One region of the Bacillus sp. C-3-6 genome, then DNA from elsewhere that is predicted to be linked to it. Evidence: riboswitches for the same ligand, from Rfam matches in the RefSeq annotation. Region 1 holds a riboswitch; each other region holds the start of a gene.
What was found. A riboswitch is a leader RNA that binds a small molecule or an ion and turns the genes downstream of it on or off. The one in region 1 is predicted to bind S-adenosylmethionine.

Region 1 (3,264 bases):
TCATGAAGGCATGACTTTCGCAATTGCATTCTCTGCTGTATTCGTAGCAGGTATGATTTTAATTTTGTTATCATTCACATCTTTCCGTACAAAATTAATGGAAGCAATTCCTGAAAACTTAAAACATGCAATTACTGCTGGTATCGGTCTTTTCATCGCCTTTATCGGTTTACGTTTAACAGGTATCGTTACAAAAAATGATGCAAACTTAGTTGGACTTGGTGATCTTCACTCTGCTCCAGTTCTACTAGCATTGGCTGGGCTTGGAATTACTATTGTTCTTATGTCTTTAAATGTAAATGGCGCACTATTTATTGGTATGCTATTAACTGGTATTATCGCTTTCTTCACAGGACAGTTAACATTCTCAAACGGTGTTACATCAATGCCTGGATTACCAGAAGGAATTATCGTTTCAAATCCAATTACTGCTGTATCTGACGTAATTAACTACGGATTATATGGCGTTGTATTCTCATTCTTCCTTGTTACACTATTCGATACAACAGGTACATTACTTGGGGTAGCTCAACAAGGTGGATTTATGAAAGACGGAAAGCTTCCAAAAGCTGGACGAGCTCTTCTATCTGACTCATTTTCAGCAACAATCGGTTCTATGTTCGGAACAACACCATCAACAGCTTACATTGAATCATCTGCTGGTGTTGCAGCTGGTGGTCGTACTGGTTTAACAACTGTTACAGTAGCTGTTCTATTCGCACTAGCAGCATTCTTCGGCCCATTAGTAAGTGCTGTTTCTGGTGTATCAGCTATTACTGCACCATCATTAATTATCGTTGGTAGTCTTATGATGGGTTCAGTTCGCCACATCGATTGGGATGCATTTGATGAAGCATTCCCAGCATTTTTAGTAATCTTAAGCATGCCACTTACATCAAGTATCGCAACAGGTATCGCACTTGGATTTATTTCATATCCACTTATGAAAGTGGCAAAAGGTAAATTCCGTGCTGTTCACCCACTTGTGTATGTATTTGGAATTTTGTTTGCTTATCAATTGATATTCTTACCACATTAAAATCCCTCTTCCTGAGGGATTTTTTTATAAATACTGTTTGACAATACCATTCGTTTGTGGAATAATTCAAAATAGTTAAATATTCGATGTCTTATCAAGAGCAGGTGGAGGGATGAGCCCTACGAAGCCCGGCAACCGACCCATTTATGGGCACGGTGCTAATTCTTACAACACATTGTGTTGAAAGATAAGAGTAATATGATAAGGCGTCTTTTCTATATGAAAAGGCGTTTTTTATTTTCACTCCCTCCTCTCTCTTTTTAGTTTAGGAGGGATTTTTTTATGAAAAAATTATGTTCCATCGTACTTATTTTTCTCTTATTTACATTAGCGGCTTGTACAAATGAACAAGATGCTATCTCTTCACAAAAGCAACAAACTGTGAGAAAGGCGACTACAACGGTAGAAAATCAATTACAAACAGAAATTCCAAGCCAAATGAAGAAGCCATTAAAAATCGCATTAATTATGCAAATGTCCATCGGAACTTTTTCCTCTCAATATATTGAGGGTGTCAAAAAACAAGTTGAGCTATTTGGCGGCAGTGTACAAGTCTACAATTCTGATAACGATTTAGCAAAAATGGCTGCAAATTTAGATACTGCTATTAATTCAAAAGTGGATGGTATTTTAATTGATCATGGCCGTTCTGAAGCACTAAAACCTGGAGTAGAAAAAGCGTTACAGGCGAACATTCCCGTAGTTGCGTTCGATAACGATCTACGCTTGCCAGGTGTGACAATTATTGATCAAGATGACTATAGTCTTGCATGGAAATCATTAAAAACGTTAGCGGAAGATTTGAATGGACAAGGAAATATCGCAGTTGTATGGGTCGGCGGATTTGCTCCAATGGAACGTCGCAATGTTATCATTGATGCTTTTTATAAACGGTATCCAAATATAAAAGAAGTTGCAAGATTCGGTACTGCTAGTAATAACACACCGCTCGATACACAAACACAAGTAGAAGCTTTACTAAAGAAATATCCGAAAAAAGGCGATTTACAAGCTATTTTCGCTTCGTGGGATGAGTTTGCTAAAGGGGCTGTTAAAGCACTTGAACAAGCTGGTCGTACAGATATAAAAGTATATGGCATTGACTTAAGCAATGAAGATTTACAGCTCATGCAAAAAGAAAACTCACCTTGGACTGCTACAGCTGCAACTGATCCAGCTGAAGTAGGTAAGGTTCAAGTACGATTTTTATACAAAAAAATCGCTGGTGAACAAACGCCAGATATTTATTCACTAGAACCTTATTTAGTAAAGAAAAATAGTTTACCAAAAGAAAATATAACAATGGATCAGTTATCAAAATATATAAACGGTTGGGGAGACTCAAAAGATGCATATTCCCCTTGGATGAAAAAATTAGAGAAGGAGAAAAAATGATGACGTTCTCTCTTCAAAACATTACACATTCTTATCATGTCACTACACCTGTTCTAGAAGATGTTTCTATTCATATTCAAAAAGGAAAAGTACACGCTTTACTAGGCATGAACGGTGCGGGAAAAAGTACTTTACTAAAAATAGCAACTGGTGAAATTCAACCAGTTGTTGGCGATATAAAAATTGATACTCAGTCTGTTTCCTTTACTTCACCGCGCGATGCAAAAAAGCATGGCATTTCTTTCGTAACACAAGAAGTAGATCACGGGCTTATTCCCGGATTATCTGTATTAGAAAATGTACTAATCGATCATTTAGCAATGCAAAATAAAGTACTATTTTCAAAGTCCAAATTAGTCGCACTTGCTAAACAACATTTGCAAACTGTACAGGTAAATTTAAATGTTTCGGAAGATGTTTCAAACTGTTCATTACATGAAAAACAATTACTTCTTATCGCAAGAACTTTATCTAACAATACAAATTACCTTTTATTAGATGAACCTACTTCTTCTCTTGGACCAAAAGAAGTTGAAACCTTTGGGAAACTATTAAAAGATTTAACATCAAAAGGAATTGGCATCCTTTTAGTTTCTCATCGTTTATCAGAGATTCGAAATTTCGCGGATGATGTAACTGTATTACATAATGGTCAAGTTGCCCTTTCTGAAACCATTACAACGATTACAGATCAACAAATTGTGGAAGCAATGACTGGAAAACAACTTACACTTCCTATTAATACAGCACCAAAAACCGGGAGCGAGGAACTATTTAAAGTACAAGAGCTTCTATTACACGAAGGTCATTCTCCCCTTACTCTTACAATA
Region 2 (3,264 bases), 610 kb from region 1:
CCCAAGTACGTGCCCAAATATCTCTCCCTAGATCATCTGTTCCAAACCAATGTTCACTACTCGGCGGTAAATTTGTTGCCTCTTTTACTTGTTCACTCGCAGTAAATGAAGTTAAACTTTCGCCAATAAGCGAGAAAACAATAATTAGCAATAACGTCACTGTTCCTAAAACTGCGATTGGATTCGATATAAACTTACGAAACACTTCTTTCTTTCTGCTAATCGTTTGCTGATTTTTATTTATCGTTAATTCTTTTTTCTCTTCTTTCGTTAATAACTGTTCATTAATTTCATAAGCTCCCATTTAAATATCCCCCCTCCTTATGTAATAGAACGAATACGCGGATCAACAATGCGGTGAATAATATCTGTAATGAAAATACAAGCAATTAATAATGCACTATAGAAAATCGTTGTTCCCATAATCACCGGATAGTCTCGGTTAAAAATACTATCTACGAAATATTTTCCTAGGCCAGGAATTGAAAAGATTTTTTCAATAACGAAAGTCCCTGTTAAAAGTCCCGCCATTAACGGTCCCACAAATGTAAGTACTGGAACAATCGCATTTCGAAGAGCATGTCTTATAATAATCTTCTTAATTGGTATACCTTTTGCTCTTGCTAGCTTAATATAATCACTCTGCAGTACTTCGATCATATTAGAACGAACAAACCTTGTAATAACTGCAATTGGCCCTAACGCTAATGCAAAGGATGGCAATACCGTATGTTCGAATGTTCCCCAAGAGGCTACTGGTAAAAACTCAAATTGGATAGCAAATACTTGTATAAATAGTGGTGCTAAAATAAAACTTGGAATAGAAATACCTAGAATTGCGAGCAAACTCACACTATAGTCAATTACTCTCCCATGATATAGAGCAGCAAATGTCCCTGCCGCAATTCCTACCAACAATGAAATAACAAGTGCTTGTAGACCAATAATTGCTGATGGACCAAAGCCAGTTGTTATAATTTCTGATACACCTTGCCCGGTTGATTGAACAGATTCACCAAAATCAAAATGAACTACACCGTCTAAATAAGCAACATATTGATTCCATAACGGTTCATCAAGGTGATACTTCGCTCTCATGTTTTGGATCACTTCTTCAGGAAAGATTTTTGCATCTGATGAAAATGGATCTCCCGGAATAATATGCATAATTAGAAATGTCACTGTCGTAATAACCCATAGTGTAAACACCATAACCGATAATTTTTTAATTACATACACTTCAATAACCCCCTAAACGCATGAATTTACTTTGTTTTATGGATGTACTTTTTCCATTACTTCCTTTTCTCTTTTTAGAATACAAAAAGCCTTGATCTTAAAAAATAAGATCAAGGCTTAACAAACAAAGGCCCATCACTTATCTTTCAAGACTTGCTTGCTGGAATTAGCACGGTGTTCCTATTACAGAACCCGCTGCTGAGGTGTCATAGGGCCAGTCCCTCTACCTCTCTGGATAAGTAAATTGCTATATTATTATTTGGTTCAAATTGTATATTTCGAATTATAATTCTGAAAAATTGAAAAGTCAATCAAATTGGATAAATTTAGAAAAATCAGTTTTTAATTCATTTATCGAAATTACAGTTTTCGGCTTATAATAAAAAGAAATAATGTTAAAGGAGTTATAAGATGGACCCCTTACTTCTTGGTACTATAGGATTACCCTTAACAATCGTTATACTTGTCATCATCGGCTCCTATAAACTCTTTATTAAAAAGAAACGTATTACTTCTTTTTATACTCCTTTCGATAATATTACCGGGCAAACTATTTCCGAATTTCACGAAGAACAGAAAATATTAGTATCTGAGGATGAAGACGGAGATGGCAAGAAGAAAAAATAACCCTGCACAGGCAAGGTTATTTTTTCGTTTCTGCTTGAAAACGTTTATAGTATGTCGATGCTGTTGCAAAATTAATTTCTATATCACGAATCAACGATGAATCTTCTTCTTTAGCTAACTTCTGTAATTTTTTCATCGCTTGTTCTGATTCATTCAAGAAACCAATATATACCTCATGTTCTTGCTCTTTCGACTTCGGAACACGAATTTCTTTACGTATATGATCAATATCTTCTAACATGCTCGTTGTTACCTTTTGCACGTCTTCTTTATATGTAGCATTCGTTATTTCCTTACCGCCCTTTTCTTTTGCCACTTCAAATAACTGCAGTGCTTTATTAATTTCTTTATTCATTTTTATATCGTATTTTTCATGTACTGCAAGGTATTCTTTCATCTCTTCTGTTTGTTCAGTAGATTGCTCTACCTTTTCTTTCGGTTCTTTCGTATCTTTATTTCCATTACATCCTACTAGAAGGATCATACTTCCCATTACAGCAATACCCAAAACCTTCTTCATCTCTTCTTCTCCTTTTATCTACAGCTATTACTCATTATAGTTTCTTTTATCTCCACTTGTTATTATACCGAGAACGCCCTACTTTTTACACTTAAGACAACATCGTAATATATATACCAACATGTTTGTCACAGTATCGTCACTTTATACAAATAACTTTTGCAATGCTTTACTACATCACCTTACAAAACTGTAAGCACACATAAAGAACAAACCATGCTAGACTTACATATGCATAACGCAAACATATGTAAGGTTTTAAGGAGAATCATCTATGTACAACACAATGCCTTTTATGGGAGAAGATATTCGTGTCCTTATTCGCGAAAAATCACTTCATATCGAAAATACAGAGAGCCTTCGCCGCGTATTAAAGAAGAAGCATGCTCCATTTAAGTTAGCTCAATATTTAAAACAACAACATACAAATCAATTTCATACCGTGCTAAATATATCGGATAAATCATTAACAATCGAAATCATCGGTCATGTCTACATTGGAAACTTTGCAGATACCTTAAAGGAAATCCCACGTATACCGAAGATTGCTCCTATTATCGTTAAAAAAGCGTATAAAATTACTGACCATACCGATATTATCGACTGTGGGGAAAAAGAAGTCGATAGTAATCGCTGGGTGTGGGATAAACTTGCTGTTTTATATGATACGATCATGAATAATATGTATGAGGTATTTCAAAGAAATGAAAAAAAGAACTGATTCAAACATTCCCTTTGAATCAGTTCTTTTTTGTTAAGCCTCTAAATTTTGTCTTTGTTGCAGTTCAAACTGCTTCTCACTTCTTCTGGCCATAAATAGATAACATAATACTGCTCCTACTTCACAAAGCGCAATAACAACACCCATCGGTAACGCT
Region 3 (3,264 bases), 410 kb from region 1:
TTCAAACTCTTTTTGAATCTCCTCTTTATATGCATCTACTATTGAAAAATCCATAGCAGCAATATAAATTCGTTCTAATTTATCACGAACCGATTTTGCTTTCGCTAAGAAAGACATCGCCTCATTCATTTTTGCTTTATATTGAATGGAAACATCACGAATTTCCTTCGCATATTTCTCATCCGTCCCTGGCGTAACAATAAGGGCATACATATCAATAATTTCATCACCCTCGCGACTTGGAAAATATTCATGTGGTGCGGTGCTATCAAAAATTGCAAAGCCTAATTCTCTTACGATAACCATATCAAGACTATGCGGGTCAAATCCGCAATGATATACTTCAACTTCAAATCCTTTTTCTTCAGCTGCCTTAGCTAACTTTTTGAGCATCGTTGATTTTCCAGAGCCTGGGCGCCCTTTTATAAAATAACGATGTGGTAACCCTTCTGTTAAATTAGGAACAAAATCAACTGCTCCTTTCGGTGTAGCAGCTCCTAAAAAACGATGTTTTACAAGCGATTGTCTCCCGTTTTTATCTGCAAATAATTTCTGGATTAGCTGATTGGTTAGTTCATTTGCTTTATTAAAATCTATATTATCAATATATATCTTCTCCCACTCATCATGTATAACCAATGCCTCTTTAAAACGTGCGTAAGCAGACTGAAAAGCTTTGCTTGCTTCTGAAACAAATCTTTCAATTTCTAACTTCTGCTTTCTTAGTTTATCTGAGTCCCAAGCAATTCCTAAATTTATATACTCTTCAACAACTCCTGGCATTTTTGGCTCAATAACATGCGGCGATGTCCCATCAACAATTCCTGCTTTTAATTTTGGGATAATTACACCATCAACCGATTTATTATCAGAAGAACAATGCAAAAATTCAATATCATATCCTTTTTCAATCCATTCACGACCTATTGCCTTTATTAAAGAAGATTTTCCCGTTCCTGGGCCACCCTTTAAGATAAATAATCTGTCTAATCCTTTTAAATTCTCTTCGTATAAATTGTGAAATCCCCTAGCTGTATTACCACCAGCATAATAATTTAATATATTTCCTGTCACTGCACTCACTCCTTCGCAGCATTCTATTTACATAAGCTACAATATGCGAGCAGCTTTATTTGGGTGAATACCTATTTTGTATTGCACGAAAAAAGGAAATGAATTACAATTTAACTATCGGAAAATTCCGATTTTAAAAACTGAATACTTCTTTATCAAGAGAGGCAGAGGGACCGGCCCTTTGAAGCCCAGCAACCTCAGTTTATACAAACTGAATAGGTGCTAATTCCTGCAAAATGCATTGCATTTTGGAAGATAAAACTCAACTAGCATGTAAAGCTCATCTTTCTTGATACTGAAGGATGAGCTTTTTATTATTTGAAAAACATATATTGGAGGTATGTAAAATGAAAGTAATTGATCTATCGCAAACATTTGAAAATAATATGTCTCAATTTCCTGGAACACCTAAAATACAACTAGAAGCTGTTACAAGTGTTGAAGAATCAGGCTATCAAGTTACAGATTTTCATTCTGTCGTTCATGTTGGCACGCATTGTGATGCCCCTGCGCATTTTATTTCAGGCGCAACGACCATCGATCGATTACCGCTGGATCAATTTGTAGGCGAAGCTGTTCTTATAGATGTAACACATATTCAAGAACGCAAATTACCTAAGGCAGTATTGCATAATGCTGATATAAAAGAAGGTGATATTGTTATTTTTCATTCTAATCTATCCACCAAATGGAATACAGAAGCTTATGAGAAAGAAGCATTTTATCTTTCTGAAGAATTAGCTAAAGAACTAGTGCGATTAAAAGTAAAATCTATCGGTTTAGATTTCATTTCTCCTGATGAAGTCACAACAGAAACATCACCGATTCATCACATATTACTAGGGAATAATATTTACTTAATTGAAAACTTAACAAATCTAGATGCTATCGAAACAAAACGTTTCTTTTTCTCAGCAGCACCTTTAAAAATTAAAAATAGTGACGGTGCTTTCGCAAGAGCATTTGCTGTTATTTTTTAAACACAGCCTATAAAAAAAGCAAAGGCCACTATTGGTCTTTGCTTCTATATTTTCTATTTAAATTAAGAAAGAATTGTTCCACACGGGGACGCACCCAAGCTAAACAATCTATCTCTTTCTTCTTTGTGCAAGCTATCTCTTCTCCATCTACCATTTCAACAAGTTCTAGTTCTAACAGTTGCCTCGTGAATGCTAACATATTCACTTCTTCGGATGGATACTCTTCTTTTAATTTCTCCTCAATTTCCCCCAATAAAAAACCGTCACGCATCATTGCCAATGCATCAATCCAAAGTGGCGGCATTTCATATTTTTCTCCTGTAATTGTATCTTTTACAATATAATTCTTTTGCTCTTTTCGAAATTGAATCGTGTGTAAACATACAGTCGAATTTAATGTTAATTCCATCATACCACCTCTTTCATAATATCTGCATAGAAAAAAGGATGCGTGTGCACCCCTTCTTATCTTTTCATAACACCACTGAACCGCTACATGAGCAATCAATCTCATGTCGATATTTTCCTCCATTATAAACGAAGTATTTTATAAAAAAAACCCTTCTTGAAACATTTTATAAAATGTTTATATTTACACAACAAGAACACTTTTCTGAAAAATCTTTTCTCCCAATACATTAAACGGTCGGCAGAAAAATTTCTACTTTCGTTCCTACTCCTAGACTACTTTGGATCGTGATACTCCCTTGATGTTCCTTAATAATTTTATATGTAATCATTAACCCAAGTCCTGTACCAGTCTCCTTTGTTGTGTAAAACGCCTTGCCGATTTTTTCTAACTTCTCATTCTCTATACCAAATCCTTGGTCTTCAACAGAAATACACAAATGTCCTTGCGTTTTTTGATATGCACGAATATGAATTTCTCCACCCTCTGGCATTGATTCTATTCCATTTTTAATGATATTTAATAACACTTGTTTTAATTGCTTGTCATCACCGTTTATAGCCGGTAAATTCCCATCTACTTGTAAATGACATTTAACTCTATATTGCGTTGCATAACTTTCCATTAGATGCACAACATATAGAAGGATGTCTCGTATATTACACCTTTCATAATTTGTTGGCTTTGGTTTTCCTAACAACATCAATTCACTAACAAATCCATTAACCCTTTCAATTTCTTGTAGCATAATGTCGTAGCTCATCGTATCAGTTGGATTTCTTTCTTTTTGCATTTGCGTAA

Region 2: another riboswitch for S-adenosylmethionine. It lies ahead of ACW0JX_RS01060 (ABC transporter permease); the one in region 1 lies ahead of ACW0JX_RS04045 (sugar ABC transporter substrate-binding protein).
Region 3: another riboswitch for S-adenosylmethionine. It lies ahead of ACW0JX_RS02060 (cyclase family protein); the one in region 1 lies ahead of ACW0JX_RS04045 (sugar ABC transporter substrate-binding protein).

What each region holds. Positions count from the first base shown of each region.
Region 1 is NZ_CM137247.1:792,835-796,098, reverse strand. Features, by position in the region: gene ACW0JX_RS04050 (NCS2 family permease) at 1-1,039, shown strand, start outside; SAM riboswitch class I at 1,128-1,233, shown strand; gene ACW0JX_RS04045 (sugar ABC transporter substrate-binding protein) at 1,322-2,434, shown strand; gene ACW0JX_RS04040 (sugar ABC transporter ATP-binding protein) at 2,431-3,264, shown strand, end outside.
Region 2 is NZ_CM137247.1:180,962-184,225, reverse strand. Features, by position in the region: gene ACW0JX_RS01065 (ABC transporter permease) at 1-304, opposite strand, end outside; gene ACW0JX_RS01060 (ABC transporter permease) at 322-1,239, opposite strand; SAM riboswitch class I at 1,376-1,481, opposite strand; gene ACW0JX_RS01055 (DUF3951 domain-containing protein) at 1,651-1,866, shown strand; gene ACW0JX_RS01050 (hypothetical protein) at 1,883-2,386, opposite strand; gene ACW0JX_RS01045 (hypothetical protein) at 2,661-3,107, shown strand; gene ACW0JX_RS01040 (multidrug effflux MFS transporter) at 3,141-3,264, opposite strand, start outside.
Region 3 is NZ_CM137247.1:385,376-388,639, reverse strand. Features, by position in the region: gene ACW0JX_RS02065 (PRK06851 family protein) at 1-1,074, opposite strand, end outside; SAM riboswitch class I at 1,224-1,336, shown strand; gene ACW0JX_RS02060 (cyclase family protein) at 1,422-2,054, shown strand; gene ACW0JX_RS02055 (hypothetical protein) at 2,083-2,463, opposite strand; gene ACW0JX_RS02050 (ATP-binding protein) at 2,693-3,264, opposite strand, start outside.